Regions from separate parts of the Priestia sp. ST2 genome, predicted to be linked through region 1. Evidence: riboswitches for the same ligand, from Rfam matches in the RefSeq annotation. Region 1 holds a riboswitch; each other region holds the start of a gene.

Region 1 (7,966 bases):
TGTTTGTCATTGAGGGGAAGAAATGACTGAAGCTGCTTAGCGATGCCAAATACATTTCCAATCAATGTAGTAAAAATCTCGCCCAACACAACTACCGTAAATAAAACATTCACCCACGCTGAGATATTTTTAACAACGGCACTCATCGGAATATCAAGTTGAAATGAATAAGGCAAATTGGAAAGGGCAAGATGAGTAGAAACAAGCATAAACGTAAGTACACAACCTCCTATTAAGGCCCCTTTTGTAATCACGCTCCTATCTTTCACCGAGCTTCCTAATGGGACCAAAACGGCCTGAGCCAAAGCTAGATTCAGGGAAATATATAAAAAGGGACTAACCGCCCACTTCCACTGCGTGACGAGCGTTAAATCCGGCTTCGTTTGAATCAGTGAGAAATAGCTGATATTCGGCATAAATATGATAAAAGCAAATGAAAGCATCATCGGCACAACAAGAGAATTAACCATTAAAATACCGTTAATTCCTTTTGCGATAAATATATAAGTTAAAACAATTGTAAAAATCATCCCAACAGGAGGCCACAGCCCAAACTGTTCTTTTCCTATTGCTCCCGTACTCGCTAGCATGACTGAAGTTACTCCAAATAAAATGACAATCATTACACCGTTTACCACTTTTCCAAGCACATCACCAAATAAATATGTATTAAGCTGCTGATAAGAAGAAGCCCCAATTGCGTGCGAAAGCAGCATCATTTTTGAACCTAGCCAAATAAAAAACAAGCCGCTGACCAAAATTCCGACCATTCCAAGTTCCCCGTACTGTGTAAAAAATTGAACGATTTCCTTGCCTGTTGCAAAACCGGCTCCTACAACGGTGCCTACATACGTAGCAGCAACCTGCAGCGTGAGTTTCCACCTTTTCATGCCCATCACCCTTCTATCCTTCATAGTTCACTATATGTAGAAACGATAAAAAAAAGACGAGCCTTTTCACGTGTAAATCTACGCACATCCCAGTGCTTGTGCCTTTTGGTTTATTTTTTTCATTTTCTTTTTGTATTTCTCACAAAAAACTCTTTAACCCCTAACATAACAGTCATTTTCAAACAAAATATACGGATATTTTCCCTTTAGCTTTTAAATTTTCCTCAATATTTGCTGGAAATTCACAATTTACTGTTGTATAATTTCTAAAAATCAGATAAATTATTAAATAAGTATTCTTTCTATTTAAAAAAATATGTTTCAATTATATACAATTGATTCTTATCATGAGAGGTGGAGGGACTGGCCCTTTGAAACCTCAGCAACCAGTCGTTAGAGACATGGTGCTAAATCCAGCAAGCAATTTATTGCTTGGAAGATAAGAAGGCGAAAAAAGTCTTCTTCTTAAGAAGACTTTTTCTATTTTATCGGCATATTGCATAAAACGAATCACTCGTGAAATAGAAGCGGAACAATTTAAGGAGGTTTTGACATGGGGTTACTTGAAGATTTAAAGTCTAAAATTTTAATTGGGGATGGTGCCACTGGTACCCTCCTTTACTCACACGGTATTGACAGCTGTTTTGAAGAACTAAACATCACCAAACCAGAAGAGGTTGCTCGTATTCACAGAGCCTATGTAGAAGCTGGTGCAAACGTTATTCAAACAAATACGTACGCTGCTAATTATCAAAAACTTGCCCGTTATGGATTAGAAGATTCAGTCAAAGACATCAATGTTGCTGGTGTAAAATTAGCGAAACAAGCTGCAAAAGATCAGGCTTACGTGGTTGGTACACTCGGCGGAATTCGTTCTTTCCAAAAAAACGCTATTAGTTTAGAAGAGGTTAAGCGAAGCATTCGTGAACAGATGTTTTGGCTTTTAAATGAAGGCGTGGATGGCCTTTTGTTTGAAACATACTATGATTTCGAAGAATTAAAAACCGTTCTTACACTGGCAAGAAAAGAAACGGATAAGCCTATTATTACTCACGTTTCCCTGCATGATATTGGCGTACTGCAAGATGGCCGCCCTTTAGCAGATGCATTAAAAGAATTAGAGGCGCTGGGAGCAGATGTTGTCGGGCTAAACTGCCGTTTAGGTCCTTATCATATGATTCAGTCTCTTGAAGAAGTACCGCTTCCTGATCGTGCTTTCTTATCTGCTTACCCTAATGCCAGCCTTCCGGCGTATGTGGAAGGAAAGCTGGAATATGAAACAAATGAAGACTACTTTGTAGAAAGCGCGCGTTTATTCCGCGAACAAGGGGTTCGCTTAATTGGAGGATGCTGCGGTACAACACCAGCTCACGTACGCGCAATGTCATCTGCCTTAAAAGAGCTGCCTCCGATTACAAGCAAAGTTGTTAAAATGAGACCTGCCGTTACGGTTCAAGAGCGTGAGCAGCAGGATAAACCTCATATGCATGAAATTGTGAAGAAGCGCCGCTCGGTTATCGTCGAGCTAGATCCGCCTAAACAGCTTGGTCCGACGAAATTTTTAGAAGGCGCAAAAGCACTTGATAAAGTCGGCGTAGATGCTATTACATTAGCTGATAATTCTCTTGCCTCACCTCGCATCAGCAACTTGGCAATGGCAACACTGATGCAGCAAGAAACAAAAGCACGACCGCTTATTCATATTACCTGTCGCGACCGAAATTTAATTGGACTTCAATCTCATTTAATGGGACTTCATACGCTAGGAATGAATCAAGTACTTGCAATTACGGGTGATCCGTCAAAAGTTGGCGATTTCCCTGGCGCCACTTCGGTCTACGATTTATCTTCATTTGACTTGATTAGTTTAATCGCTCAGTTTAATGAAGGACTATCTTATTCCGGCAAACCACTTGGTCAAAAAACCAATTTTTCCATTGCAGCTGCCTTTAACCCAAACGTGCGTCACTTAGACCGAGCCGTTCAGCGTTTGGAAAAGAAAATCGACTGCGGGGCTCACTATTTCATTACTCAGCCTCTCTATTCAACTAAGCAAATTGAAGAGGTATATGAAGCAACCAAACATTTAACAACACCGGTATATATCGGTATCATGCCGTTAACAAGCGCAAGAAATGCTCGATTTATTCACCATGAAGTACCTGGAATTAAATTATCAGAAGATATTCTAGAACGCATGGATGCAACGGGAAATGACCGAATCCGCGGTGAAGTCGAAGGTCTTGCGATTGCAAAAAGCTTAATTGATACAGCATATGAGTTATTTGACGGTATTTACTTAATTACGCCGTTTATGCGCTATGAAATGACCGAAATTCTAACACGCTATATTCATGACAAGCAACTTGTTACATCAGAAAGGAAGATATAAATGAGCTCACTTATCGAACAACAACTAAAGAAGCGAATACTCATCATCGATGGAGCAATGGGAACGATGATTCAAGATGCTGATTTAACCGCTGAAGATTTTGGCGGCGAAGAATATGAAGGCTGCAACGAATATTTGACTCGAACAGCGCCTCATGTGATTCAGCGCATTCATGAAGAGTACTTTGCAGCAGGTGCTGACATCATTGAAACCAATACGTTTGGCTCAACATCTACCGTACTTGATGAATACGATTTAGGTCACTTGGCGTATGAATTGAATATCGAAGCTGTGAAGCTTGCTTGTGCAGCCCGCGATAAATATTCAACTCCCGAATGGCCTAGGTTCGTAGCTGGAGCTATCGGTCCTACCACTAAAACTCTCTCTGTTACCGGAGGTATTACATTCCCTGAGTTAGTAGAATCGTATGAAGAGCAAGCTCGAGGTTTGTTAGACGGCGGCGTTGACTTGCTTTTAGTCGAAACCTGTCAAGATATGCTGAACGTAAAAGCCGCATTTTTAGGTATTACAGCGGCGTTTGAAAAACTAAAAACCGAAGTTCCTATTATGATTTCAGGAACAATTGAGCCGATGGGAACAACTCTCGCTGGTCAAGATATCGAATCTTTTTACTTATCACTGGAACACATGAAGCCTCTTTCAGTCGGACTTAACTGCGCGACAGGCCCTGAATTTATGACGGATCATATTCGCTCTCTTTCAGACCTAGCCACTTCAGCAGTTAGCTGTTATCCAAACGCTGGACTTCCGGATGAAGAAGGCAATTATCATGAATCCCCTGAGCTGCTTGCTCAAAAAATTAAAGGGTTTGCTGATAAAGGCTGGCTGAACTTTGTAGGCGGATGCTGCGGTACAACGCCTGCTCATATTAAAGCACTGGCGGAAGCGGTAAAAGAGGTTGCGCCCCGTTCGCTTGATCGCTCCGAGCATAACCATGCTGTAACCGGTATTGAACCGCTTGTATATGACGATTCTATGCGCCCTCTTTTTGTGGGAGAACGTACGAATGTAATCGGTTCTCGCAAGTTCAAGCGTCTGATTGCGGAAGGAAAAATTGAAGAAGCATCTGAAATTGCGCGTGCTCAAGTTAAAAATGGTGCTCACGTTATTGATATTTGCTTGGCAGATCCGGACCGTGAAGAAATGGAAGACATGGAGGAATTTATTCAAGAAGTTGTAAAAAAAGTGAAGGTTCCTCTTGTAATCGATTCAACGGACGAGAAAGTTATTGAAAAAGCTTTAACGTACTCGCAAGGTAAGGTCATTATTAACTCCATTAACTTAGAAGATGGTGAAGAGCGTTTTGATGCAATCTTACCGCTAGCAAAAAAATTCGGTGCAGCTCTGGTTGTCGGTACAATCGATGAAACAGGCATGGCCGTTACTGCAGAACGAAAAGTAGAGATTGCTAAACGCTCACATGATTTGCTTGTTGAAAAACATGGCTTTAATCCAAAAGATATTATTTTTGACCCTCTTGTGTTTCCTGTAGGGACTGGTGATGAACAATACATTGGTTCTGCTGAAGAAACAGTTAAGGGGATTAAAATGATTAAAGAAGCCCTGCCTGATTGCCTGACCATTCTCGGCGTAAGTAACGTGTCATTCGGTCTTCCTCCAGTCGGACGTGAAGTACTAAATGCGGTTTACCTTTATCACTGTACGCAGGCTGGACTCGATTATGCCATTGTTAATACCGAAAAGTTAGAGCGCTATGCTTCTATTCCAGAAGCTGAAATTGAGCTTGCTAATGCGTTATTATTTAACACAACTGATGAAACGTTAAGCACGTTTACCGACTTTTATCGTGATAAAAAGAAAGAAGCAAAAGTAGAAATTTCTACGTTAACACTCGAAGAACGATTGGCAATGTATATTGTCGAAGGTACAAAAGAAGGATTGCTTCCTGATTTAGAACAGGCTTTAGCTCAATATGATGATCCGTTAGATATTATTAACGGACCGCTTATGAAGGGGATGGCGGAAGTTGGACGTTTGTTTAATGACAACCAGCTGATTGTAGCAGAAGTGCTTCAAAGTGCGGAAGTGATGAAAGCATCCGTTGCCTTTTTAGAACCTCATATGGAAGCAACTGAAAATGATTCTGGAAAAGGCAAAGTTATTCTTGCAACGGTTAAAGGCGACGTGCATGATATCGGTAAAAACTTAGTAGACATCATTTTAAGCAACAATGGTTTTAAAGTAATAGATTTAGGAATTAAAGTAACGCCCCAGCAGCTGATTGAAGCAGTAAAAGAAGAAAAGCCAGACATCATTGGCCTGTCAGGTCTTCTAGTAAAGTCAGCTCAGCAAATGGTTTTGACTGCCCAAGATTTAACACAATCAAGCATTGATGTTCCAATTATGGTAGGAGGCGCTGCCCTTTCCCGTAAATTTACTGACTTTAAAATTGCCCCGGAATATGAAGGTGCGGTCCTCTACGCCAAAGATGCGATGGACGGATTAGCGTTAGCAAATAAGCTGCAGAACAAAGAAGAAGTTATTCAGCTTTTAGCAGATTTAAAAACGCGGCAAGAAAAGAAAGTAACGGTTCGAGAACGCCAGCCTCAAACCGCTCAAGCAGCTACGGCTGTTTTAGAAAGATCCGCCATTTCAACGGACTCTCCTGTTTTTGTACCTGCTGATTTAAAGCGCCACGTTGTTAAACACTACGATTTGGCACAGGTTCTTCCGTATATTAACTGGCAGATGCTTTTAGGCCATCACTTAGGACTAAAAGGAAAAGTGAATAAGCTGCTTGCTGAAAAAGATGAGCGTGCTGTTCAATTAAAAGAAACCGTTGATGACCTGCTCGAACTGGCACTAAAAGAAAACTTAATTAAGCCAGCGGTTATTTATCAGTTCTTCCCTGCTCAAGCAGACGGAAATGATTTAATTATTTATGATCCTGCTGATGAAAAAACAGAAATTGAACGCTTTACCTTCCCTCGACAAGCAAAAGGACAGTTCTTGTGCTTATCTGATTTTGCAAAGCCTAAAGAAAAAGAGATGGACTATGTATGTTTCTTCTCTGTAACAGCAGGAACAGGCATTCGCGAACGCGCGGCGAAATTCAAAGAAAACGGCGAGTTTTTAAAGAGTCACGTGTTCCAAGCTCTTGCGCTTGAACTAGCTGAAGGATTAGCAGAACGTGTTCATCAGCAAATTCGTGACCGCTGGGGATTCCCCGATTCGCCTGACTTTACAATGGCGGAGCGTTTTTCAGCCAAATACCAAGGTCAGCGTTTTTCATTCGGATATCCTGCATGTCCAGACCTTGAGGACCAAGCAAAACTGTTTAAATTACTTAAACCTGAAGACATCGGCATTCAGTTAACAGACGGTTTCATGATGGAACCAGAAGCTTCTGTTACAGCCCTTGTTTTTGCACATCCTGAAGCGAAATATTTTAACGTATTGTAAAATATGGCCGCGGTCTTTTAGACCGCGGCTGTTTTTTTACAGTGAACAAACCTGAAAAAAAGGCTGCGACAAATGGATTTTAGCTGAAGAAAGATCCGAACCGTAAATCCAGATTCTTAATTGAGAATCAACTGCGTTCGGATTTTTTTCATTGTGATCGTGAACTGGATTTCATGTAGCTGTTTCTAGCTGTTGACTGAAGGGCAAGGCGAAGACTCCTGCGGAAAAAATTGATGCAGTTATGTCTTAATCTCTTTGAATTCACCGCCGGTCTGAGCTTTTTTTATGAGTTTCTTAGGAAACACTGATAGAATAAGGAATGTAATAAATTTGTAACGCTCTTGTCACAGCAAATTTTTCAGGGAAAGGAATTTTCAAGCAATGATTAAATTATTTGTAAGCGACTTAGATGGCACTCTTTTACACGAAGAAAAATACGTAGAACAGCATAATGCAGACGCACTTAGTGAACTTCAGCGCCAAGGAGTAGAGGTTTGTCTTGCGTCTGGACGAATGGATACGGAAATTTTAAAGATTTCTACTGATATTAATAATACATTTCATCGCATTAGCCAAAACGGAGGATTTGTGTGGACCAAAGAAAATCAAGAACTTCATGGAAAAGTGTTTGAAGATGATTTAGCAGTTCAACTTTATAAAAAAACGATAGATCCTAACCGTATTACGCTTGTCTGTTCAAACGACACGAATTACGTAGAGCAGCGAAATGAAATTATTGAAGCGATTGAAACTCACATGTTTTTCCCTATCGAAGAACAAATGGAAATGACGGATTCATTTGGTCACGCTCTTTCTCCATCTAAAATCACGGTTCTTGGAGATCATGATGAAATGGTAGCTCTGCAAAAAGAAGTGAACGAAGAGTTTGGTGATTATATTGATACATATATTTCTGCCAAGCAGTGTTTGGATATTATGCCTAAACATATCAGCAAAGGAAATGCCATTGAAATTTTATTAAATCATCTTCAGCTAAAACCAGAGGAAATTGCATGTGTGGGGGATTCATTTAATGATATTCCTATGTTTCAATTAACGCCGAACAGTTTCGCTATGGCTACAGCTCCTGAAGCTGTGCAGCGCCACGCCTCTGCTGTTGTGTCATCTGTTAGTGAAGCAGCGGGTATTGTTTTAGAAAAAAATAAGCAAACCATCTAAAAAAAGCGGTCAACGTTTAAATTGACCGCTTTTATCTATTTAATAAGAAAACGGTAGTTAT
Region 2 (7,966 bases), on a different contig from region 1:
AATTCCGCTTAAAATAATCTAAATTTTCAATCTATTATTTTTATAAAAAAAGACAGCTCAGGCTGTCTTTTTTAGTAGGTTTACACGTTTATTTAGTTGAAAACAGCTTTTGAACATCTACTTTTTGGTCTTTAACAATCGTATATGTCGCCTGTTTTTTATCTTCAAAGCTAAACGCTTTTATGTAGTCATCATCATAAATCGTTAAACCGTACGCATCTTTTCCGTTTTCGACGATTTTTACCCAGTAAGCTTGGTCAAACTTTGGGTCGAGCTCCTTGCTTTTTTTTACTTCTATTTTTGCCAAAGAATGTACGATTTGCTTTATCTCTTTTTTATCATCTACTACACGTTTTCCTTCGTCCGTATCTATTTCAATACGCGTAACGTTTGCTTCGTCTACTTTTATGACGTCTTTTAACTGATAGGCTTTCCCGGTATATGTAAAATAAAATACGACGATAAATAAAAGTGCAGCTATAATAATTGTTCTTTTTTTCAAAAGGAACCTCCTTTTCTACATCACCCTGCATTCAAGTGATACACCTTTTTATTCCTCCTGTTCCGCAGCCCTTTAGTACAATGCTGCTTCCTACAAGTAAACTATACGTTACTCCCGGAACAGGAAGTACTAACGTTACCATCAACAGTAACATGCCCGTACTTGTAAGAGCTACTCCGGCAGCTCGATTTTTCATTCCTTTCACCACCGTTGCTCTGTAAATCTCTTTTTTATAAAGTGATAGAAGTAATATTGATCTACTGTTTACTTATGTGCTTTTAACTTATAGTACAGAAATGTCAAAACTTCTACTAGTAACATCGCTACTTCACATTACCTTCTCTGTTTAACTAACTCATCATGATTTATGAAATAAAAACAGCTCATCTACTGTTGCTCCCAACTCCTCAGCCAGCTGAAAAGCTAGCGTTAAGCTTGGATCATACTTATTGTTTTCAATTGCATTAATTGTTTGTCTCGATACGCCGCATACTTTTGCCAGTTCATCCTGAGACATTCGCTTGCTTTTACGCAGTTCTTTAATTCGATTTTCCACCATTCATCACTCATCTCTAAAATGTAAAAAACTTTTTACATCCATATCTTATATTATTTTTCTTGTTACTGTCAAATATGTTTGACAAATCAATGTCTCTTACCTACCTAAAAAAGAGATTGAAACATAACGAGATTGATCCAATCTAAAGACGAAAAAATGAGAGAAATGATTGAGTATAAATCGCTTGTTACACCGCTGTTGATTTCCGTGCAAGGTCTCGCTTTCCGCGGGCGGCCGCTGAGTCTCCTCGTCGCTTTCGCTCCTGCGGGGTCTCACCTGTGCCGCTTTTCCCGCAGGAGTCTTCGCCTTGCCCTCCAATCAACCGCTAGAAGCAACGAAATAGATAAAACACCTGTGCACCCTCTCAATAAAAAAAGCCGTACTTATTCATGTAAATACCACCTTTACTTTTACATATTTACAATAACTACACAGAAATTAATATAAAAAAGCACAAACTCCTTAAAGGAAGCTTGTGCTTTTCTATTTCATTGTTTGTTAAAGCTCCTTGCTCATATTAAACCACTGCACGCCTGCATGCTGAGACTCCGCTACTCCTTGATTCACATATCCGTTTTTTTCGTAAAACGGAATCAATTCTTCTTTACATGTTAAAGTAACCGTTAAGCGCTGGTTGTCCTGCGCTTGCTTTTCAAACTCTCTTAGCAGCATACTGGCAATTCCTTTGTGATGATGATTGGGATTTACAACGATACCTAAAATGCTTTGATGACCGCCTGCCTCAGGGTTCGAAATCGTTTTTTCAAACAAATCATCCGTAATAAACGGAGCTGAAATGACGGGACCGTTCACATATCCGATTATTTCTTCATTTTCTTGAGCGATGATAAACGTATCAGGAATAGTGTTGATCCGCGTGATAAATGCATCTTTTGAGGCAGCTTCTGCAGGTGTAAAGCCTTTGTTTTCTAACGTAATTAATTGGTTTAAATCTTTTTCCTCCACTTGTCTTATAATCATTGGAACGTTTCCTTTCATTATGTATTTTCTTTTTTCTCTAAAAGCTTCTATTACATATAACTATCTCTTTCTACTATATATAAAAATGCCCAAACAAAAAAGGATTGACCTCTGCATCATACAGAATTCAACCCTACTTCGCTTTTTAATTAACATCTTGATTATTTGATAAATGCTCCAAACGGCTTGCCCACCGGAAGCACAATTCGACCATAGTGAGTATTTAATACAGCCGCTGCAGATCCATAGAATGAAAACAGAGCAATCAATAGCTCTGACACTGCTGCTAGTAAGTGCGTGTATTCATATGCCACACCAAATGTACTTAGCGATAATCCAATGAATAAGAAATCAATTAACACAAAAATAATAAATAATACTTTATGAGTGCCCATTGCTCCAACTGTCATAAAAACGCTGAAAATCAAGTAGCCGACAAAAGCAAATGCGAGCTGCTTTGGATCCGCTTCTTTTGCGAGCGCTTCTCCAAATGCTCCAAGCTGAATAAGCCATGTCATAGCTACACCTAGCCAAAATAACCCGAAGGCACCAAAAGCAGTTGCGCCGAAGGTATTATTATGTTTGAAATCTTGCATAGACGCGATTAACTGTCCTATTCCGCCTAAAAAAACCGCCCATGGCAATACCAATGAAACACCATCGGTTACCCCAAGCTTTTGAAACGATGCAACAAGTGTCACCATGGCAAGTCCGAATAGACCTAGCGCTGATGGATCCGCTGTTACAATTTTAACGTGCTGCGTGCTGTTGTTACTCATGTTGTACCTCCCTGATTTTAAAAACACCTTTAAAAAGATACAAAAATGTACGGGAAGTGTCAATGGATATTTTTGGCCTTTTAAAATCCCATAAGACCAAGCAGTGTAGCGGTTACACTGCTTGGCCTTTACTTTCTTATTATTAAACGTTTTGTAATAAATTTTTTCTGGTTTGTTTTGCAGACTCAACCATCACTTTTAAAGCTTCAACCGTCTCGCTGATTCCTCTTGTTTTAAGGCCGCAGTCGGGATTAATCCAAAATAATGCAGGATCAAGCACCTTTAGCGCGCGGTCAATGTTTCGCTGAAGCTCTTCAAGCTTCGGTACGCGCGGGCTGTGAATATCATATACGCCAAGTCCAATTCCTTGATTGTACGTATGTTTTTCAAACGCATAAATTAATTCACCGTGGCTTTTAGACGTTTCAATGGAAATCACGTCGGCATCCAGCGCTTTAATCGCATCAATAATCTCTTCGAATTCTGAATAGCACATATGCGTGTGAATTTGCGTCTCGTTTTGCACCGATACCGTCGCTAGCTTGAACGCATACACCGCAGCATTTAAGTAGCTGTCCCAGTTTTCTCGTTTTAACGGCAGTCCTTCACGCAGCGCCGGTTCATCTACTTGAATCATTGAAATGCCCTGACTTTCAAGTGCTTCTACTTCTTTTCTAAGAGCAAGCGCAATTTGATTTGCGACGTCGTAGCGCGGGATATCATCACGCACAAACGACCAGTTTAAAATCGTAATCGGACCCGTCAGCATTCCTTTAACCGGCTTATTTGTTAGAGACTGTGCGTAGACCGTTTCTTTGATCGTCATCGCCTGCTCATACGATACATCTCCGTAAATAAGCGGCGGCTTCACGCAGCGAGAACCGTAAGATTGCACCCAGCCAAACTTCGTAAACTGAAAGCCTCCTAATTTCTCACCGAAGTATTCGACCATATCCGTACGCTCAAACTCTCCGTGCACAAGGACATCTAAGCCGATGTTTTCTTGAATTTCAATCCATTTTTTTATTTCCTCGTTAATGTACGCTTCATATGCTTCATCGCTTAACTCGCCTTTACGCCATTTTAGACGCTCTTTTCGCACTTCTTTTGTTTGCGGAAAGCTTCCAATCGTGGTCGTTGGAAGAAGCGGCAGTTGAAACGCTTCTTGCTGAACGCGCTGACGTACGTCAAACGGCGCTTGTCGCTCTGCTTTATAGCTGTGCAGCTGCTTCAGCTCTTTTTGCACATCTTGACAATTTCGAAAAGATGATCCATTTAATGCTTGAATTGCCTGCTTGCTTACGCTTATTTCTTCTTCTATTGCTTCTTTTCCTTGCTGCACCGCTTTTGTTAACAGCGTAATTTCCTTTAGCTTTTCATCTGCAAAAGAGAGCGCATTTTTCAATACTGGATCAATCGTCTCTTCATTTTTCACCGTGACAGGAACATGTAGCAGACTTGATGAAGGCTGAAGAATCAAACGGTCTTTTGATACGGCTTCTTCAATTTCACTGATCGTTAAAAGCTGCTCGTCCAAATTTTCACGCCAAATGTTTCGTCCGTCAATCACTCCTGCTGCCAGCACTTTATCAGTTGGAAAACCATATTTATTAAGGGCAGTGAGATTTTCGCCTCGGTCATGCACAAAGTCTAAACCAATTCCTTCAACAGGAAGAGACACGACTTCTTTATAGTAATCAACGCTGTCAAAATACGTTTGTAAAATGACTTTTACATTCGGTGCTGCTTCCTTCAAAGCTTGATAGACTTCTTTGTAAAGCGCCAGGTCTTCTTTTGATAGCGTTGTAGCTAAAACCGGCTCATCTATTTGTACCCACTCTACTCCTTCTGCTTGCAGCTCCGCTAAGATAGTTGCATAAAGCGGAACAAATTGTTCAACTACTTCTTTAAACTCACTTTTTTTATATCCTTTTGACAGCTTCACAAATGTTACTGGACCTAAAATAACGGGCTTGCCTTCAATATTCAGCTTCTGTTTTGCTTCTTTGTAAAATTGAAGCGGGCGATTTTCTACAAGTGCCGGCGTACATTCCTCAAGCTCTGGTACGATATAGTGATAATTTGTGTTAAACCATTTTGTCATCGTAGAAGCTACCGCACCTTTTGTTCCTCGCGCGATGTCAAAATACGTTTCAAGCGATACCGGTCCCCCGTCATAATCAAAGCGCTTTGGCACTAGACCAAACATAGCGGCTGTATCTAACACGTGATCGTATAAGCTAAAATCGCCGACTGGAATCAATTCAATTCCTGCGTCACGCTGTTTTTTTAAATGCCCTAGACGAAGAGACTCAATTTCCTGCAAAAAGATATCTTTCTCTAGTTTTCCTGCCCAAAACTGCTCAAGCGCTTTTTTCCATTCTCGTTTTTCACCAATTCTTGGATAACCTAAGTTTGAACTTTTTACACTGCTCATTTTTTCCACTCCCTGTATATTTTTTATCGGTAAACTAAAAAATCTCTCTTTTCGAAATGAAAAGAGAGATGATACGCATACTTAACTAAAGTTGAGATAGCCTGTTTTTCTCAACACGTATTCCTCACTCCTCTCTATATCCCGTAGAGCTTAAGTGCATACAACAGGCAGGTCTCCTGACTTAGGTTCATCGCTTCCTATCCCTTCCCATTTCAACATGAAACAGTGGTTAATAAGTTGCTCCCCATTACAGTGGCGGGACCGCGCCGGCTTTTCACCGGTCTTCCCTTTTAAGCTGCGTACATTCGTTACACAGCACCTGATGCATTTTTATAAAATTGTTCATTCAAAACATATTCACATAAAATAAAAAGCCTCTCTATCACGAATAGAGAGGCATAGTATCTATGAAATCCTCTCTTATTTTTCAAAGCTGTACGCTTTGCAGGATGTAGCACCTTTTCAACAAGAATGTTAAATGGTTGCCGGGCTTCACAGGGCCAGTCCCTCCGCCTCTCTCAATAAGAGTTTTAATTGTTTATAATATTTTGAATGTAGAGTCATCTTAACACCTTACATTTATGCTGTCAAAAGAAATTTCAAAAAAATTAGTTTTTAGGAGGCGCTGACGCTAACTTTTGCCTTAACAATTTGTAATCATCTTTTCGGTGCGTTTCGATTAAATCTTTTGCCCCTTGGTGATATCCTGACGAATAAATGTACTCTACCGCTGTTTCGATAAGCTTTCTTTTTTCTTCGGCACACTCCCGGTCCATTAAGGGGAACAGTCTACCTAAAAGGTCATTTAAATCTTCATTGATAAAACGATCAAGTCCTTCTTGCATCTTTTCGTTTGCCATGATTGCTCCTCCATTTGCTGTGTATGTTCTAAGCCTCTATAAACAGGCATTTCACTGTAAATTTTAAGATAAAGTTAAGTCATTAAACAGTATATCAAGTGAATGTTTTTCTTTAATTACATATGTAATACAAATATATGACAAATATAGAGAATATATCATCATTCATTATCTATTATAACGTTTGACTGAGCCTTCTGCTACAAGGTTTCGTTAAGAGTTATGCACATTTTTCCAAAAGAGGTTGAGACATAACAAAATGAATCCACTCTAAAGGCAAATGGAATACATGAGCTGAATCGCTTGTGACACCGCAGTTGATTTCCGTACAAGACTTCGCTTCCCGCGGGCGGTCGCTGAGCCTCCTCGTCACATACGTTCCTGTGGGGTCTCGCCTGTTCCGCTTTTCCCGCAGGAGTCTTCGTCTTGTCCTCCAATCACCTGCTAGAAAGACCTATACACATGAAACCTACGTTTGCCTTAACAAAAAAACGAACCACTAATCACACATCTTGATCGATGATTCGTTTCACTTCGTCTAAAACCCTTTTGTTCCAGCCTCTTTTTTTGAACCTAGCTTTCTACTTTCTTGTTTTTACAAACAATTTCTTCGAGGTCGTCCAAAATCCTTCCAAAGAAGAGGACCTAAAATGTCGTACCTGCTTACAAAAAATTCTGTAAAATTATAATTATTTAAAATTAAAGGCGGCTCAAAATCAAGGGGAGCGCCGGCGCCTCCTGACAATACAAAATCAGTGCCTCTTCCAAGCGTAAACGACCCGTTTCTGTTTTTTCTAATAAACTGCTCGTCATACGCATGCACGTGGCTGACTAACACTTTTTTCACGCGGTGTTCTTGAATTAAATCAAAAAATTCTTGACTTTGAGGAGTCGTTACAGGAAACCCTTCAAGATTTGACCACCGGCCAATATTCGGCTGCGCATGCATGGCTACAACGGTATTACGAGGAGCATCCTCTAGCTGCTGCTCTAAATAATTCAGCTCTCTATCTGTAAATCCATATATTTTATTCTTGGGACTGATGACATTATTTAATGCGATGCACCGGAAGTTGAAGACAGGAATATCAATGACCCAGTGTACTTTTCCGATAGTGGCTCTGAAGTTTTCGAGATTGCTTTCATCAAGGTACAGTTCATCATGATTCCCTACGCATACAAACATAGGAATGTTCGGGGCGATTTTTTCAACAACCTTAACAAAGTGCTCCAAATACTCTTTTTTCCCTGTATAGACGGTGTCTCCCCCATGAATAATAAACAGCGGGTTCAATTCCACCGCCTTTTTTAACACAAGCTCAAATTCACCGCTCATCGTGAAACAATTATCGTTTGGTCCGTCACCTCTGCTGTCTCCCATAAAAACAAAGTTAAATGGATCTCTCGGATTTAATTGTTTAATTCTTTGCTTTAATAACTTTTCAGAACGTTCATGAAGCGTCAAATTCATCAACTAGTTAATCCCCCTATTAATAAATAAATTTAGTTAAAAGTAAACAAGCTTACTTATTTATATGAGAATTTGTTGATGATGGTCACTACCTTCTTGTAAGCAGAACGCACATTTAGCTTTCGTTTTAGAAATTGCTAGTTATGAATATCTATTAAAGTCTACATTATGATAAGCTAACCTATCTTTCCATTTTATTAGGCACTAATAGGACAGGGTAAAAGATGAACTCTCTGTATCTACTAATAAGAAAGAGGCTGGGGACGAACAAAGGCCGACATGAGCTGAACCGCTTGTTCCCCCGCAGTTGATTTCCGTGCAAGGCTTCGCTTTCCGCGGGCGGCCGATGAGCCTCCTCGTCGCTTGTGCGCCTGCGG
Region 3 (7,966 bases), on a different contig from region 1:
CGCCTTCTTCACGACGAGCATTAATTGCTGAACGTAAGAAGTCAGCATTTGTTACCCCGCTGATTTCACTTGGATATTGCATAGCTAGGAATAGACCTGCACGAGCGCGCTCATCTACTTCCATCTCAAGTACATCTTCGCCGTCTAGCGTGATGCTTCCTTGTGTAACCTCGTATTTAGGATGTCCCATGATTGCTGAAGATAATGTTGATTTACCAGTACCGTTTGGTCCCATGATTGCATGGATTTCGCCGCCCTTAACTTCTAAATTAACACCTTTTAAAATTTCTTTACCTTCAATTGCAACATGAAGATCTTTAATTGTTAAAGTTGACCCTGCCATATTAAAACCTCCAGTTATAGACGTATATAGTAAAAAACGATATACCTATATCTTTTTAATTATTCTCATTTTATTCTCATTACAATCTTATAACAAATGAAAACTTATAGCAACCTTTTGACCCAAAAGGTTTTAAACCATTATGTACATTTTTCAAGACTAAATCCACTCATAAAAAAGTTGCCTTAAAAGACTCCATAGAGCCTTCTAAGACAAGCTTTTTTACCCTCTTTATTTACTTAGTGCGTGTGGCTAGTCAGTTCTGAAATACACTCTTGGACAAGCGTAACGGACTGACTCATCGCTGCGCCTCCGCCAAATGCTGCTGACACTCCGCATGCTTCTAAAATTTCTTGTTCAGTTGCACCTTGATCAATGCAGCCTTTTGTATGATAAATCATACAGTACTCGTCTTGAGCTACTACGCTGATTCCTAACGCGATTAACTGCTTTTCTTTTTTAGAAAGAGAACCTTCCCCAAAACATGCTTCAGTAAACGCATTAAACGTTTTTGTTACTTCCGGCAATTTTTCGCTAAATTTCCCAACACCCATTTTATAATCATGAAGTGCTTGCTCAGTTGAATGACGTGCTTCTTGCTGCATAACGTCAGCTCCCATCATCAGTAAAGTTTTCACGGTTAGTATGCGTGAGAAAAATAAGAGTTATTCGTTTTCCCGCATACAAAAAAAGCACTTGCCCAGAGTGGGCAAGCGCTTTTCTTCTATTATTTATTTACCGGCAGTACTCCGCCTTTGTATTTTTCTTTAATGTAGTCTTGAATTTCTTTAGAGTGAAGAACTTTCACTAAAGCTTTCACTGTATCTTTATTTTCGTCGCCTTTGTGAACCGTAATGATGTTTGCATAAGGGTTATTTTCTTTGCTTTCCACTGCGATTGGATCTTTTACTGGATCTAAACCAGCATCAATAGCATAGTTAGCATTGATAACAACAGCGTCACCTTCATTATTTTTGTACATTTGAGGTAGCAATCCGCCTTCAACATCGGCTTTAAATTTTAAATTCTTCGGGTTTTCTACGATATCTTTAATTTGTGCATCTGTTTTCTTTACGCCTGGTTTTAATTTGATTACGCCGGCTTTTTCAAAAATCGATAAAATACGTCCTTGCTCTGCTACTGCATCACGCATAATAACTGTGCCGTTTTTCGGAAGATCTTTTAAGCTTTTGTATTTTTTAGAGTAGATACCGATTGGTTCAATGTGAATGGCACCGGCACTTACAAAATCATACCCTTTTTCACCCTTGTGATCTTTCAGCACTGAATTCATATAAGGAACGTGCTGGAAGTAGTTTGCATCAATTTCATTGTTTGCAAGAGCTGTGTTCGGTAAGATGTAATCTTGGAATTTTTTAATTTCTAAGTCGATTCCTTGTTTTTCTAAAATCGGTTTTGCTTGTTCTAAAATTTCAGCATGAGGCGTATTAGATGCACCCACAACAATTTTCTTTTCATCTTTTGATCCATTGTTAGATCCACATGCAGCTAATCCTACTACTAGCGCAGATGTTAGTGCTAAAGCCGAAAGCCATTTTTTCATAATAAATAATCCTCCCTTTATCTTTTATCAATTTTTGCAGTAATCGCATCTCCAATAAGTTGGATAATAAATACAATAATCAAAATTAAGATCGTAGCAGCTAGCGTTACATCATTATGACTGCGCTGGAATCCTTCTAAATATGCAAGGTTCCCAAGACCTCCAGCTCCAATCACACCCGCCATTGCCGTATAGCCGACTAGCGCAATCGTCGTTACCGTCAAACCAGAAATTAAAGCTGGCAGCGATTCAGGTAACAGCACTTTAAAGATAATAGTGCTTGTTGTTGCTCCCATTGATTTAGCAGCTTCAATAACACCTTTATCAATTTCACGCAGACCAATTTCTACAAGACGCGCATAAAATGGTGCTGCTCCCACAATTAAAGCAGGTAACGCTGCATTAGCGCCTAAAATACTTCCTACCAATGCTTTGGTAAATGGAATCAGTAAAACAATTAAAATAATGAATGGAATGGAACGAAAGATATTTACAACTGCTGACACAATGGCATATAAAGGTTTGTTTTGCCAGAGCTGTCCTTTGGACGTTAAAAATAAAAGCAAGCCCAATAAAATACCTAGAACAAACGTGGCTATAACTGAAATAGCCGTCATATATAGTGTTTCATTTGTCGCTTGAATAAAATCATCTAAAATAACGTTCGGAAATAGTTTCTCAAGCATTTGTCATTACCTCCACTTCTACCTGCTGCTCATGAATGTATGCAATGACTTTTTCAACTTCTGTTAATTCTCCGTCTAAATGAACGAACAACGTCCCGTATGAACCTGTTTGTGTATGAGAAATCTTTCCTTGCAAAATATTAATCGTTACATCAAACTGTTTTAAAATCGTTGTAATGAGCGGTTGCTCTGCTTTTCCGCCAACAAACGTAAGCTGAATAATTTGCCCGCTTGGATATAACCCCTGTACTTGTTCAATTGTTTCAAACGTTTCTTCTGGTTCAGAAATCTGTTGAACGAACCGTTTTGTAATCGGCTGCTTAGGTTTTCTGAATACTTCTAGCACTTGTCCTTCTTCTACCACTGCCCCATTTTCCATAACGGCTACCCGATGACAAATTTTACGAATAACGTGCATTTCATGAGTAATCAATACAATGGTTAACCCTAGCTTCTCATTAATATCTACTAACAGATCTAAAATGGAATCTGTCGTTTGAGGATCAAGCGCTGATGTTGCTTCATCACACAGCAATACTTTTGGGTTATTGGCTAGCGCTCGAGCAATACCAACACGCTGCTTTTGTCCACCGCTAAGCTGTGATGGATAAGCATTTTCACGCCCTTCAAGCCCGACTAACTTGATAAGCTCGTCTACTCGTTTCATTCTTTTTTCTTTTGAGATCCCTGCTATTTCTAACGGAAAAGCAATATTTTCTCGCACCGTACGCGACCACAAGATATTAAAGTGCTGAAATACCATACTAATTTCTTGTCTAGCTTTTCTGAGTTTTCCGCCTTTAATTTTTCCAATATCATTACCTGCTACTTCGACCGTTCCTGTCGTTGGTGTTTCTAACCCGTTTAGCAAGCGAATTAAAGAACTTTTCCCCGCTCCGCTATAACCAATAATTCCGTAAATTTCACCTTGGTTAACGGTTAGATTCACATTATCAACAGCTGTTATTTGACCACTTTTGGCCTGATAAATTTTTGTAACGTCTGTTAATGTAATCATATTTCTTCACCTTCTTTAGTAAAAACTTAATTATGTTAGGTTGCCCTATAGGATGAAAAAGCCGTAAAACAATTTTCCCCATCAAAAAAGCCTCTCTGCGCATGACAGAAAGGCTCGATATTTAATCCTTTCTCTCATCTTTCAAAGCACATAGCTTTGCAGGAATTGGCACCATTTCAGTTAGTCTGACGGTTGCCGGGTTTCACAGGGCTCAGTCCCTCCACCTCTCTTGATAAGAGTTCGCAACAATTATTTTGTTTTTGGGAAATATTCATTCATTTATGAACATTCATGAGTGTGATTTTAGCATGTGTCAGATAGGCTGTCAACAGGTTTTGTTCTTGGGATAATATCCCAAGATTCCAACAGCCCCAACGGTTCACTCTCTTTCAATTTCTTCATTTTAAACAAACGTTTGATTATCGAAGCTCTTCAAGTACGTGCTCGATGGAATGAAACGCATAGAGTTTTTTTACCATTTCGCCATTTTTCACTTCAATCAAACAAGGTACACTTTCAATTGAAAATATTTCTGCTTTTGAAGGCATATAATTTAAATTGCTCATTCCGATGGTCACACCGGGCAGCATCGCTTCTGCTACGGTTAACATTTTTTTTGCCAGCTGACATGTCCCGCAAAAAGGTGTATGGAAAAAGATAAACGTTCTTTGTCCTTCTTTTAACTGATCTTCAAGCTGTTTTTCGCTCCATTCTTGCATGTTGCTCATTCCTTTTATGTTAAAAATTCTGCATTAACATCGATATTGGCACTCAGTAATACTGTTGCTATGTGATGTCTAGGGGCGGCAGCAACCTCTCGGTACATTTTATCAATATATAGATGCTCTGCTTCCGGAAGCTCTCGTTTAAATTGTTTTCTTAGCTTATTCCCTGAATCATCAGAGTCAACAAGTATGTATACCTCTTTGTTAAACGTACAGTCAATAATTTCATCCAGCTTTGATAAACTAATCGTACCGTTTGTACAGATAATTTCAATTGGTTCTCGAATGATATCTTGGATACGCTTTTTATCTGATTTCCCTTCGACAATAATTACTTTTTCAATTTCAATTAGCCCCATTTTCATCACCCATAATCGTCAGTTGTATAGTAACATCATTTCTTTATGCTATACAATATTCGTTAATGTATCACAGTTCACCTGTTTTTTAAAAGAAATTTGCAAGAAAGAACTGTTTTAAAAAGCAGCTTAGGCCATATTGTTTCCATAAGACAAGAAAAACAGTGGCAGTTGCCACTGTTTAGCACCATCCTGCTTCTTCGTCGCAGTCTGTATATTTTTGCGTTTCACCTTGTTTTTGTACATCCGTATATTGATAGAACTTATTATTTTCTTGCGAATAACCTTCTTCAAAGCGGTATTCATTGCCGCTTGTTCCGTAACTAACTTCACCAATTGGCTGCTTATCAACATATAATTTCATACCGCCGTCATGAAATTTAGCTGTAACGCGATCTGTAACGTCCATTTTTTGTTTTTCAAACATAAAAAGACACTCCTTTAGCTTGTTTACTAATAGAGTGTCCAGTCAAAAACTTTTCATAAAGACAATTTATGGAGGAATATTATCCTTCGTTTGTCATTTCTTCGTATTGCTCTGCTGTCATTAGCTTATCTACTTGAGAAGCATCAGACGGTTTGATTGTAATCATCCATGCTTCTTCGTATGGAGATTCATTAACAAGTTCAGGGCTATCGCTTAAGTTGTCGTTTACTGCTACAACTTCACCGCTAATTGGTGCGTAAAGCTCAGAAACTGTTTTTACTGATTCAACGCTGCCAAACGGCTCGTCAGCTTCTACTGTTGCTCCTACTTCTGGCAGTTCAACGAATACGATGTCGCCAAGCTCAGCTTGAGCGAAATGCGTAATACCTACGCGGACAACGTCTCCTTCTGTTTTTACCCATTCATGCTCTTCAGAATAACGCAAATCTTTTGGTGTACTCATCTTAATCCCTCCAAAATATGTATCGTAATTTGTTTATATAAAAAGCGCCTTCAACGTGGAGAACACTTTCTACAACCTAAAATAACTTCCTATTAACAGTGTAACGTAAAAGGTAAAAATTTTCTATTTGAAAACTTACTTCCACACGTCCTCAAACTGCTCTTCTTTGAAACCAAGCGTTACTTTTTGTCCATCTGTTAGCAGCGGACGCTTAATTAACATGCCATCTGACGCAAGAATCGACAGAAGTTCATCTTCACTCGCACTGCTTACTTTATCTTTAAGTCCTAATTCGCGATATTTTTTACCGCTTGTATTAAAGAATTTTTTTAATTCTAAGCCGCTGTTCTGATAATAAGATTGCAGCTGCTCTTTTGTTGGCGGGTTTTCTACAATATGGATTTCTTCATACGCTACTCCGTTATCATCCAGCCACTTCTTGGCTTTTCGGCACGTACCACACTTTGGATATGAATAAAAAAATAATGACATTTCGTCAACCACCCTTTATTTTAAGCTTTTTTCGTATTTTAACACATCCTTTATCATTTACCTAGATAGAGGCTTCTTAAACAAAAAGGAGCTCGTAAAACGAGCTCCTTTTCCCTTAAACTGTGAACTTCTCTACTTCTAGAAGCGTTTTTGCAATCTCGCGCTTTACACTAATTACATTAATTGGTGTATAGCGAGTTAACTTGCGAAGAGACGAAAGCATGACTCTAAGCGTATCACCTTGTTCAACGCCAATTAACGTTTCCTTTGCATCTGCTTCAATTCGATTAAATGCTTCTTGGCAAAATACTTGCGTATATTTTACCTTCAAGCTGTTTTGATCTGCACCTGTTTTGGAAATCGCTTTTTCAGTACGTAAAACAGTGGATTCCATTGCATATACGTTACTAATCATATCGGAAATATTAACGAGAATTTCTTGTTCTTTCTCTAATTCTTTCCCATACTTCTGTGCAGCTAGACCTAAAAGCAAGAGCGCAATTTTCTTTCCATTTTGCACAAGCATTTTTTCTTGATCTAACGGCTCATTTCCTACTTCCTGCGGCATAAGCATCATCAATTCTTCTTGAAGCGTTTGTGCTTTTTGAAGCAGCGGAAGCTCTCCTTTTAGCGCTTTGCGTAAATATGTGCCTGGTACTAAGAGTCGATTAATTTCATTTGTTCCTTCAAAAATACGGTTAATGCGGGAATCACGATACAGGCGCTCAATTTCATACTCACTCATAAAACCATAGCCTCCGTGAAGCTGGACGCCTTCATCTACGATGTAGTCAAGAGATTCCGTGGCAAACACTTTGTTTAATGAGCATTCAATCGCATATTCAGCAATGGAAGCGGCAATTTGCTTTCCGTCTTTTTGCTGTTCTTCTGAAAGCTGGCCCATATGGTCTTCAAAAAGTCCTACCGTACGATAGACGGAGCTTTCAGTTGCATATAATTTAGAAGCCATTGTTGCTAATTTTTCTTGGGTTAATGAAAATTTAGCGATTGGCGTTTTAAACTGCTGACGCTGGTTAACATATTGAGACGTGATTTCTAACGCACGTTTCCCTGCTCCAACTGCTCCAACTCCAAGCTTGTAGCGCCCAATATTTAAAATGTTAAAAGCAATCACATGACCTTTTCCCACTTCACCTAACACGTTCTCTTTTGGAACAAGTGCATCTTCAAGAATCAACGTTCTTGTTGATGAACTCTTGATTCCCATCTTCTTCTCTTCCGGTCCAACCGATACGCCTGGAAATTCGCGTTCAACGATAAAAGCAGAAAATTTATCGCCGTCGATTTTCGCGTACACGACGAACACATCAGCAAATCCGGCATTTGTAATCCACTGCTTTTCTCCATTTAACACATAGTGTGTGCCTTCTGCGTTAAGGCGAGCTGTTGTGCGAGCACCGAGGGCATCGGAACCAGAACCAGGTTCTGTTAACGCATATGCTGCTATTTTTTCCCCAACTGCTAAAGCAGGTAAATATGCTTGTTTTTGCTCTTCTGTTCCAAATAAGACGATTGGCAATGACCCAATTCCTACGTGAGCACCATGAGTGATGGAAAATCCGCCTGCTCGAGACATTTTTTCAGCAATTAAAGCCGAGGTAATCTTATCTAAACCGAGTCCACCGTATTCTTCCGGTACATCTGCACCAAGCAAACCTAATTCACCAGCTTGTTTTAATAACTTTACAGAACGGTCAAACTCATGCTTTTCTAAATATTCCACTTGTGGAAGGACTTCATTTTCTACAAATTCATCTGTCGTCTTGGCAATCATCTTTTGTTCAGATGTATAATCCTCCGGCGTGTAGACGCGGCTTGCATCGCCTTCTTCAATTAAAAAGCTTCCACCTTTAATCATTTGTTTTGTT
Region 4 (7,966 bases), on a different contig from region 1:
GAAATACTTAAATCTTTTAATATAGTAGATACAAACTTTACGATTGAACGTGTCGAACAAGAACTCACAAAATATAAGCAATATGCACAGACAGACGAAGGTAACAGCATGATTCTAAATAACTTTCAAACCAAAATAGAACAAGTCGGCAGCGTCGGAACCTTTATTGATCAATTAAAGCAAATGTATCTTGAATATTGTGATGAAAAAACATCAGCTGCCAAGCGCTCCATATTGGGAAGTGCGCTATTGTATTTTATTTTGCCTACCGATATTATCCCAGACTATGTCTTTCCAATCGGCTATTTAGACGATGCAATAGCTGTACAACTGGTAATGAATCAACTTACGGACTAAAAACTGAGTTTTATTAAGGGAACTGAACGCGGTATGCCCCTATTTATTGTGAAAATGGAACTTTTTCTGAGCAATGAGCAGGTAAATACTCTATTGCTTTCTTTAATTTAAATAATTCCTTTGGCACAATCTTTTTGATGATTTTTTCTTTTTTATATGGCTTGCATGACTCATGATTACATCTATGCGCACACATTCCTAAAGGAATTTTCTCTCCTAAAAATGGATCTATATAAAATCCATTTTCAAACAGCTTACTCTTAATAACATTTTCATTTTGCAATCTGCAGCAAGTAACGCAATAGTACATTCGTTTTCCACTCTCTTTCTTATATTTGATTTTGAAACATCTTATGAGAACTCATCAACAGAAGTGCTTGTTTCTACGTTAAAAGTTGAAAAAATCTCAACAGGCGTTGAAGAATACTCGACACACGTCAATTACAAACATATAGTTTAATCATGACAGCATGAAGAGTGTCATACTTTGAGGAGAAATAGCGGTGAAAACAAGAGGTATTATTAACGCTGTAATCGGCATTTGGCTCGTTATTGTCCCTTAGATGCTTGGGTTTTTATACGATGCAGGTGCTACTTCAGCAAGTATTGTATTTGGAACCCTTCAAGTGATCACATCTTTTTGGGAACTACTAAACCAGGATGGAATTCATGGCAAAATTGGATTTCACTTATAGCGGATTATGGTTTGTCCTGTTTCCTTTTATTTATTCATTAAAAGATGGTGTAATTTGGTCTAGCATCATACTTGGGTTAATGACCGTACTATTTAGCTTATGGAGCTTGAACTCTAAATCAAAGCTAAAAGCTGTTAGTTAAAGAATGAATAATATTCCACTTTTTGCTTAAACTACTCAAGATATCGCAACGTATCGACTATGTGAGAATAATTCTCCTAGCAGAAAAGCTCCCTACGAAAATAGGGAGTTTTTTCTGCGTTAAAAAGGTGATGATTAATTTTATCTTCAACTTTTTTTACATATCTTTATACGCGTCATCCTCAAGATGTCCAATACTTCTAAATAGTAAATGATCTAACGTCACATTTCCCATAAAATCAAATATTCTATAAAGTTAGTTCCTCATATTTAAAACAGCTAGCTGTTTTAAATAGTTACGAAGACGAATTTTCGGATTTAATTCTGTATTTGCAATATGCTTTACATAGCGAATTGAACTTTGAATAATATCATAGTCACTGATTTTATTTGCACGATACTCGACAAAAGGTGGAAGATAGGACATGAACAGTTAAATTCGTTTGCCTCAAAACGGATTCCTTCCACTTTTTATTGATTCGAGAAGATTCAATATGTGGATGTGCAATGAGTATTAATGTTTTCATATATAGACTTATTAATGCGAGAACAGTAGAAAAAGAAGAAATTTAAACATCGAATATATTAATTAATAAATTAGTGTATTTTAGGTATGGCCTATACACGAGTAGTTACCGTAATTACCATTCTAGGTAGTAAAAATAAAAGGTGGTGAAAGAAGTTTCTCTTTCACCACCTTTTATTTTGCTTTTAAATCAAATTCTTCTGTTTTACCGTCCCATTTGATAGTTACATGAAAGGGATCAGAACTATCTTGTTTTGCACACCCTTCACAAGCATCATTGATACCCATTTTGCCATCCACTGGTGTGGAAGTTACATCGATACTGCCATAACTACCTTCAATTTTATATGTAACTTCTCCAATATTATCTTTATTGGGTCCTTTATAAATAATGCTTCCTTCACCATTTTCCCTATCTTTATCTTGAGTTAAAAAATACTGAGAAATCACATATTATAATATATCTTCTAAGTGAAGGAGGTATGCTATTATAGAAAACTTAGTTAGCTATATTAAAGATTTAGGCTTTCCAATTGCCCTATCTTTTTACTTACTTGTTCGCATTGAAAGCAAATTAGATAGAATTACAGAGCTGCTTCAAGTTCTTATTGAAAAAAAGGACAAGCAATAAGCAGAATGCTATTTATACCCATAGCGAACTTGTTCCTTCGTTTTCGAGATGCAGCACGTTCACTTCTGTTCCTTTGTCATATCCATGCTCTCCTCCTGGAAGAACAATCAGCGCGTTTGCTGCAGCTAATGATGAAATAGCCCCTGACTTGTCCATGCCAACAGGCGTCACAACAAGCTTTCCGCCTTCATCTGAAATCTCTCCTCGCACCATTCGCGTAAAAGCATTAGGTTCTTTGAAACGGCCCTTTAATACCGCTTTTGTTTTATGTAAATGAGGCGCTGGTGAATACAAAAAGCTGCGAACAATCGGACGAACAAACAGTTCAAACCCGACATAGCAAGCAGATGGATTTCCTGATAGTCCAAACAGCAGCTGTCCGTTTCGTTCTGCGACTGTTGTAACGCTTCCTGGGCGCATCGCAATTTTGTTAAACAGCACATTCGCACCAAGCTTTTCATAAATAGCCGGCAAATAATCATAGTCGCCAACGGATACCCCGCCGGTTGTTAGTAGAATGTCCACTTCTTCAAGCGCTTTTTCTACCGCTTCATAGCAGCGGTCAAAATCATCTTCAAGCTTTCCTAAGTATTTCGGAATTCCCCCGCTTCTTACAATTTGCGCAAGTGCCATATAGGAGTTGCTGTTGCGAATTTTTCCTGGTTCTAACGGCTCGTTCACATCAAGCAGTTCGCTTCCTGTTGTTAACACGCCAACCACGGGCTGCTTCACGACAGCGACATCCGCATAGCCAAACGTAGCTAAAAAAGCGGTGACGCCTGGATTAATGCGCGTTCCTTTGGAAACAAGCACGTCTCCTTTTTTTGTTTCTTCTCCTTTTAATGCAATGTGTTCCCACTTTGAAGCCCGCCTGCTTAACGCCATATACGTTTTGCCTTCTTTTTCATACGACTTCGTTACTTCAAGCATCACAACCGCATCACATGAATGAGGGACCTGCGCTCCTGTCATAATACGCACCGCTTGAAACGGCTTTACTTCTTCTTCAAAAACAAAGCCTGCACCGATTTCACCTACTACTTCGAACTCAACAGGATGTTCACTTGAGACTTCTACGCAGTCTTGCGCTCGAACCGCAAAGCCGTCATAAAGCGATTTATTAAAATGAGGAACGTTTTGGTCGGCGATAATATCTTCTCCTAAATAGCGTCCGTAGCTTTCGGTGATCGATACGCGTTCGATGCTGCCTTTTCTTTTATAAGTCATGACTTTTTCAATTGCTTCAGGAATTGAAATAGGTGTTCTGCTTTCTAACATACATTCTTCACTTCCTTTATGTCTGTTCACTTTTTACGCTATGGTGTAAAATCATAGCATATCTCACTATTTCTATCATACAACAAAATTTACTGAAAAAGGATGAAAACACCGATGTCTTCTTTTACACATTTTAATGACCAGGGCCGTGCCAACATGGTCGATATTAGCGAAAAATCTATCACGCGCCGCGTTGCAACAGCTCGTTCAAGCATACTCGTTAACAAAGAAATTCACGAAGCCATTGTAGAACATAAAATTGGAAAAGGCGACGTGCTTGCTGTCGCACAAGTAGCGGGAATCATGGCAGCAAAACGCACGTCTGACATTATTCCTATGTGTCACCCTCTTTTATTAAAAGGCGTAAACCTTTCATTTGACTGGGATACAAGCAATGATCAGTACCGTTTATTAATAGAAGCAACTGTTAAAACGGAAGGCTCAACGGGCGTTGAAATGGAAGCTTTAACTGCCGCTTCTGCCTGCGCTCTAACCGTTTATGATATGTGCAAAGCCATTGATAAAGGCATGATTATCGGCGAAACGTATCTGCTTGAAAAATCTGGCGGCAAAAATGGTGACTACAAGCGTACGGAAGCGTAAAGGAGGTACATAATGAGCGTACATGAACATAAATCCAAAGCAACACAGCCCGTTCGCTGCAAAGTCATTACAGTATCAGATACACGTACAAAAGAAACCGATAAAAGCGGCGCGCTAATGATCCAACTTCTGAAAGAACACGACATGCAGGTCGCTTCCTATGAAATTGTAAAAGACGACCAAACGTCGATTCAACAAGCGATACTTGCCGGATGCAGTGCTGAGGACATTGACGTTGTTCTCACAAACGGCGGGACCGGCATTACAAAACGAGACGTCACAATTGAAGCCGTTCAAGCGCTGATTCATAAAGAAATCGTTGGGTTTGGCGAGCTGTTTCGCATGCTGAGCTACACCGAAGACATTGGCAGCGCAGCAATTATGAGCCGAGCAATTGCCGGGACGATTAACGAAAAAGCCGTTTTTTCTACACCAGGATCAAGCGGTGCTGTTCGTCTAGCTATGACCAAGCTGATTTTGCCTGAACTTCGCCACGTTGTGTGGGAATTAAACCGCCAGCGCTGACAAAATGCCTATGCACACGCATAGGCATTTTCATTAATCATAGTCTTTATGTACCCACTCATCTTCTGGAATGCCTAAATCTTCTCCAGAAAAACGCTCTTCTTTAAACGGATCTCCTCTAAGATGAAAGCCGTTTTGCTCCCAAAAGCCAGGATGATTTTCATCAATAGCTTCAAAGCCTCGGAGCCATTTAACACTTTTCCAAAAGTACAAATGCGGAACAACCAATCGCAGCGGATATCCGTGCTTAGCTGTAAGCGGCTCTCCGTTAAAGGAATGAGCGAGAAGAATATCGTCTCTCAGTAAATCTTTTACCTCAATGTTTGACGTATAGTCATTATCTCCGTGCAGCATGATGTATTTACTTTTTAGCTCCACGCCAACTGCTTTTAAAAAGTCTGTAAACAGCACGCCCGTAAATTCATTATCAAGCCTTGTCCATCTCGTTACGCAGTGAATATCACATTTCACCGTCGTTTGCGGCATGTCCAATATATCTTGATACGAAAGCGTCACTTCCTTGTCTACCAACCCAAATACCCGAAGCGTCCATTCCTCTAAGTTATACTCCGGCACGTCGCCTTCATGTAAAATCGGAAAGCGCTCCGTTACTACCTGACCCGGAGGCACTCGTCCTTCATACTTTGGATCAATTTCCGGTGTTTTCATTCGTTTAATACGGTCTGCTTTGTTCAAATTATCACCTCATTGTTTTTTATACATAAAAAGCCCTTCCTTAAATAAATAAGGAAGAGCTTTGTTTCAGCTTCTTCCTTATCTCTAAGAGCAGTACACTCTTAAGGATTTGGCACCATTCTGTCATAGACAGCGGTTGCCGGGTTTCACAGGGCCAGTCCCTCCACCTCTCTTGATAAGGAAACAAATTGTATTTGTTTTATGTAATAAAGTCAGTATTAAGCTTTTTGTCATAATTGTCAATATTATTTTTCTTTTCCGCAAAAAAACTTTAAAAACAGGTAGGGTTATAAGATTTTAGTCTACTAAAATACCATATAAAACCTTTACCCTTCTCCATCAATCATCGTATACTTCTTGGCAAAACGCTTGTAGTAAATTTGCTCATCCTCTTGTCCATCGTTAAAAACAAGTCGGTTATGATCAATATCTTTTTCTTTTAACATATAGCCTTTTTCATTCATCATATGAATATATTCATCTAAATGTCCTTTTTTCACCATATAGTGAAGAGCATCATCTGAATCTGTAGTCCTCGCTACATCTTGACTTCCCACTTCTAGCTTGAATACAGCTGTTGCTGTTTGAACGGGACGATAATCGCCAAACAATCTTTCCCAATTTAATAGCAGCAGCGCGCCGGAAATTATTATACACCCTCCAGCCGCCACGGTTAGTACAAATCGTTTTGACACTACTTTCTCTCCTTTACATTCTTTTTCTTCTATTTAATACAACGGATTGCCCTAAACTTGTTTTTACGCCAAGTCCTAGATACACGGCAGCACCTAAAGCAATTGAAATACAAGATGTGCTCATCGCAAGTGAAGATGCAGACAGCTTATTTTCTAAAAAATAGTGAGAAGTATAATTGCCGATAATCACAGCGGCTGACATCACACTTACTAATAAAACAGGTGTCAACGCAGCTTGTCCCAGTGATTGAACTCGGTAAGAAATGGATTTTTCAATTAAATAAAAGTTATATATAACCGATACACCATACCCTCCGTAAGTCGCGACAACCGGTCCAATTTCTTTTAAGCATGAAACCAGCAGTACGTTTAATACTATCTTCACAACAATTCCTAAGCCCAAGCCTAAGATTAGCTTCTTTTGCTGATTAATTCCTTGGAGAATTGCGGCTGTTACTGTAAAAAGAGCAAATAAAATGGCAGCAGGCGCGTACCATTGTAAAACAATTCCACCGATTTCAGGGCTGTTTTTTGCTCCAAAAATCATCATATATACCGGCTTGCCTAATAAACAAAGCCCCACGGCAGCAGGAAGAGTAAAAAATAACAGCAGCTGCAGCGTTTTTGTAATTTTCCCTTTTACTTCCCGTAAATTTCCTTGCACAAAAGAAGACGTAATGCCCGGAATCAGTGACATGCTGAAGGCAGTCGCTAACGATACTGGCACCATCACCAAAATCTGGGCTAATCCAATAACGGAGTTGATCGTTTCGGCTTTAGCTTGTCCATATCCTATTGATTGAAAGAGCATGTTAATTGTAAACGTATCAATATTTTGATAGATAGGAATAGCTAAACCAACTAATACAAACGGAACGGCGTACGTTACAATCTCTTTGAACATTGAAGAGAACGAAACGGACTTATTATTCTTTCCGCTGTTCACTTCTTTCATAATCAACCGCTTGCGCTTCAAATAAACCGCTCCAAGAATCCCAATTCCCCCTACGCCTCCAATAAACGCTCCAAACGTGCCGATTCCAACAGCTTTTGTCATTGTGCTATGAAAAAGGTGAATAACAGCGTATGCTCCTGCTAAAATGAACAACACTCGCACTATTTGTTCAATAATCGTACTTAGCGCGGACGGTCCCATAGACTGGTTACCTTGAAAGTAGCCTCGTAATAGACTCATAGGCGGGATAATAATTAAAGCAAAGCTTACCATTCGGATGACGTACACTACGTCTTTTTGACTATTTCCTGAGGAATCTTTTCCGTTAATGACTAGTTCAGCGAGCCACGGTGCCATTGTATAGAGGACTAAGAAACCTATTATGCCCGTTATTGTCATTAATAGAATTCCTGCTTTTAACAGATCTTGTCCCGCACGGTAGTTTCCAAGACCGTTATATTTCGATACATACTTCGAAACAGCAAGCGGAAGACCCATTGTCGACAAGCTTAGCATCAAGGTATATGGACCGTATGCATACTTATAAAGCGCGTAACCTGACGTTCCCACTAAGGCTGTGAAAGGAATAATATAAATAAAGCCTAAAATCTTTGTTAATAAAGAAGACGCTGTTAATAAAAGCGTACCTCTCATCAAATTTTTTTCCATACATCAAAACTCCAGAAATAAATATTGTATTTTTAACAAATACTTGATTTATTGTATCATACTTACAATTATTATCTAGTTTTTTATAAAACATTAGAACCCTCTCTATATTACGTTTTTTACCTAATAAAGGAATATAAACCAATCTTTTCACCTATGATAAATGAATCGTTTTTTGCTTTTTACTTTACCTGA

Evidence for each region. Region 1 has a riboswitch for S-adenosylmethionine ahead of AC0KUU_RS13825 (bifunctional homocysteine S-methyltransferase/methylenetetrahydrofolate reductase). Riboswitches for the same ligand answer to the same signal wherever they lie in the genome.
Region 2: linked by a shared signal. The riboswitch ahead of metE (5-methyltetrahydropteroyltriglutamate--homocysteine S-methyltransferase) and the one ahead of AC0KUU_RS13825 (bifunctional homocysteine S-methyltransferase/methylenetetrahydrofolate reductase) in region 1 are both predicted to bind S-adenosylmethionine.
Region 3: linked by a shared signal. The riboswitch ahead of AC0KUU_RS21780 (methionine ABC transporter ATP-binding protein) and the one ahead of AC0KUU_RS13825 (bifunctional homocysteine S-methyltransferase/methylenetetrahydrofolate reductase) in region 1 are both predicted to bind S-adenosylmethionine.
Region 4: linked by a shared signal. The riboswitch ahead of AC0KUU_RS05500 (sulfite oxidase-like oxidoreductase) and the one ahead of AC0KUU_RS13825 (bifunctional homocysteine S-methyltransferase/methylenetetrahydrofolate reductase) in region 1 are both predicted to bind S-adenosylmethionine.

Annotation. Positions count from the first base shown of each region.
Region 1 is NZ_JBVVNT010000003.1:259,751-267,716, forward strand. It holds gene AC0KUU_RS13820 (YkvI family membrane protein) at 1-890, opposite strand, end outside; SAM riboswitch class I at 1,230-1,336, shown strand; gene AC0KUU_RS13825 (bifunctional homocysteine S-methyltransferase/methylenetetrahydrofolate reductase) at 1,444-3,282, shown strand; gene metH (methionine synthase) at 3,283-6,726, shown strand; gene AC0KUU_RS13835 (HAD family hydrolase) at 7,108-7,905, shown strand; gene AC0KUU_RS13840 (hypothetical protein) at 7,963-7,966, opposite strand, start outside.
Region 2 is NZ_JBVVNT010000004.1:652,345-660,310, forward strand. It holds gene AC0KUU_RS20860 (hypothetical protein) at 1-2, shown strand, start outside; gene AC0KUU_RS20865 (DUF5301 domain-containing protein) at 89-502, opposite strand; gene AC0KUU_RS20870 (hypothetical protein) at 534-698, opposite strand; gene AC0KUU_RS20875 (helix-turn-helix transcriptional regulator) at 861-1,061, opposite strand; gene AC0KUU_RS20880 (hypothetical protein) at 1,249-1,383, opposite strand; gene AC0KUU_RS20885 (GNAT family N-acetyltransferase) at 1,560-2,060, opposite strand; gene AC0KUU_RS20890 (acetate uptake transporter) at 2,204-2,821, opposite strand; gene metE (5-methyltetrahydropteroyltriglutamate--homocysteine S-methyltransferase) at 2,964-5,258, opposite strand; cobalamin riboswitch at 5,408-5,596, opposite strand; SAM riboswitch class I at 5,676-5,786, opposite strand; gene AC0KUU_RS20900 (hypothetical protein) at 5,867-6,118, opposite strand; gene AC0KUU_RS20905 (metallophosphoesterase family protein) at 6,714-7,589, opposite strand; gene AC0KUU_RS20910 (hypothetical protein) at 7,832-7,966, opposite strand, start outside.
Region 3 is NZ_JBVVNT010000005.1:64,245-72,210, forward strand. It holds gene sufC (Fe-S cluster assembly ATPase SufC) at 1-343, opposite strand, end outside; gene AC0KUU_RS21765 (carboxymuconolactone decarboxylase family protein) at 583-948, opposite strand; gene AC0KUU_RS21770 (MetQ/NlpA family ABC transporter substrate-binding protein) at 1,071-1,907, opposite strand; gene AC0KUU_RS21775 (methionine ABC transporter permease) at 1,925-2,593, opposite strand; gene AC0KUU_RS21780 (methionine ABC transporter ATP-binding protein) at 2,586-3,611, opposite strand; SAM riboswitch class I at 3,743-3,850, opposite strand; gene AC0KUU_RS21785 (thioredoxin family protein) at 4,031-4,330, opposite strand; gene AC0KUU_RS21790 (toprim domain-containing protein) at 4,345-4,695, opposite strand; gene AC0KUU_RS21795 (YusG family protein) at 4,877-5,122, opposite strand; gene gcvH (glycine cleavage system protein GcvH) at 5,202-5,585, opposite strand; gene AC0KUU_RS21805 (arsenate reductase family protein) at 5,721-6,077, opposite strand; gene AC0KUU_RS21810 (acyl-CoA dehydrogenase family protein) at 6,193-7,966, opposite strand, start outside.
Region 4 is NZ_JBVVNT010000001.1:1,069,466-1,077,431, reverse strand. It holds gene AC0KUU_RS05540 (DUF1232 domain-containing protein) at 1-357, shown strand, start outside; gene AC0KUU_RS05535 (DUF3973 domain-containing protein) at 401-667, opposite strand; gene AC0KUU_RS05530 (hypothetical protein) at 1,027-1,194, shown strand; gene AC0KUU_RS05525 (hypothetical protein) at 1,894-2,169, opposite strand; gene AC0KUU_RS05520 (YvrJ family protein) at 2,207-2,350, shown strand; gene AC0KUU_RS05515 (molybdopterin molybdotransferase MoeA) at 2,363-3,628, opposite strand; gene moaC (cyclic pyranopterin monophosphate synthase MoaC) at 3,743-4,231, shown strand; gene AC0KUU_RS05505 (MogA/MoaB family molybdenum cofactor biosynthesis protein) at 4,244-4,756, shown strand; gene AC0KUU_RS05500 (sulfite oxidase-like oxidoreductase) at 4,790-5,452, opposite strand; SAM riboswitch class I at 5,528-5,634, opposite strand; gene AC0KUU_RS05495 (hypothetical protein) at 5,779-6,147, opposite strand; gene AC0KUU_RS05490 (putative polysaccharide biosynthesis protein) at 6,161-7,771, opposite strand.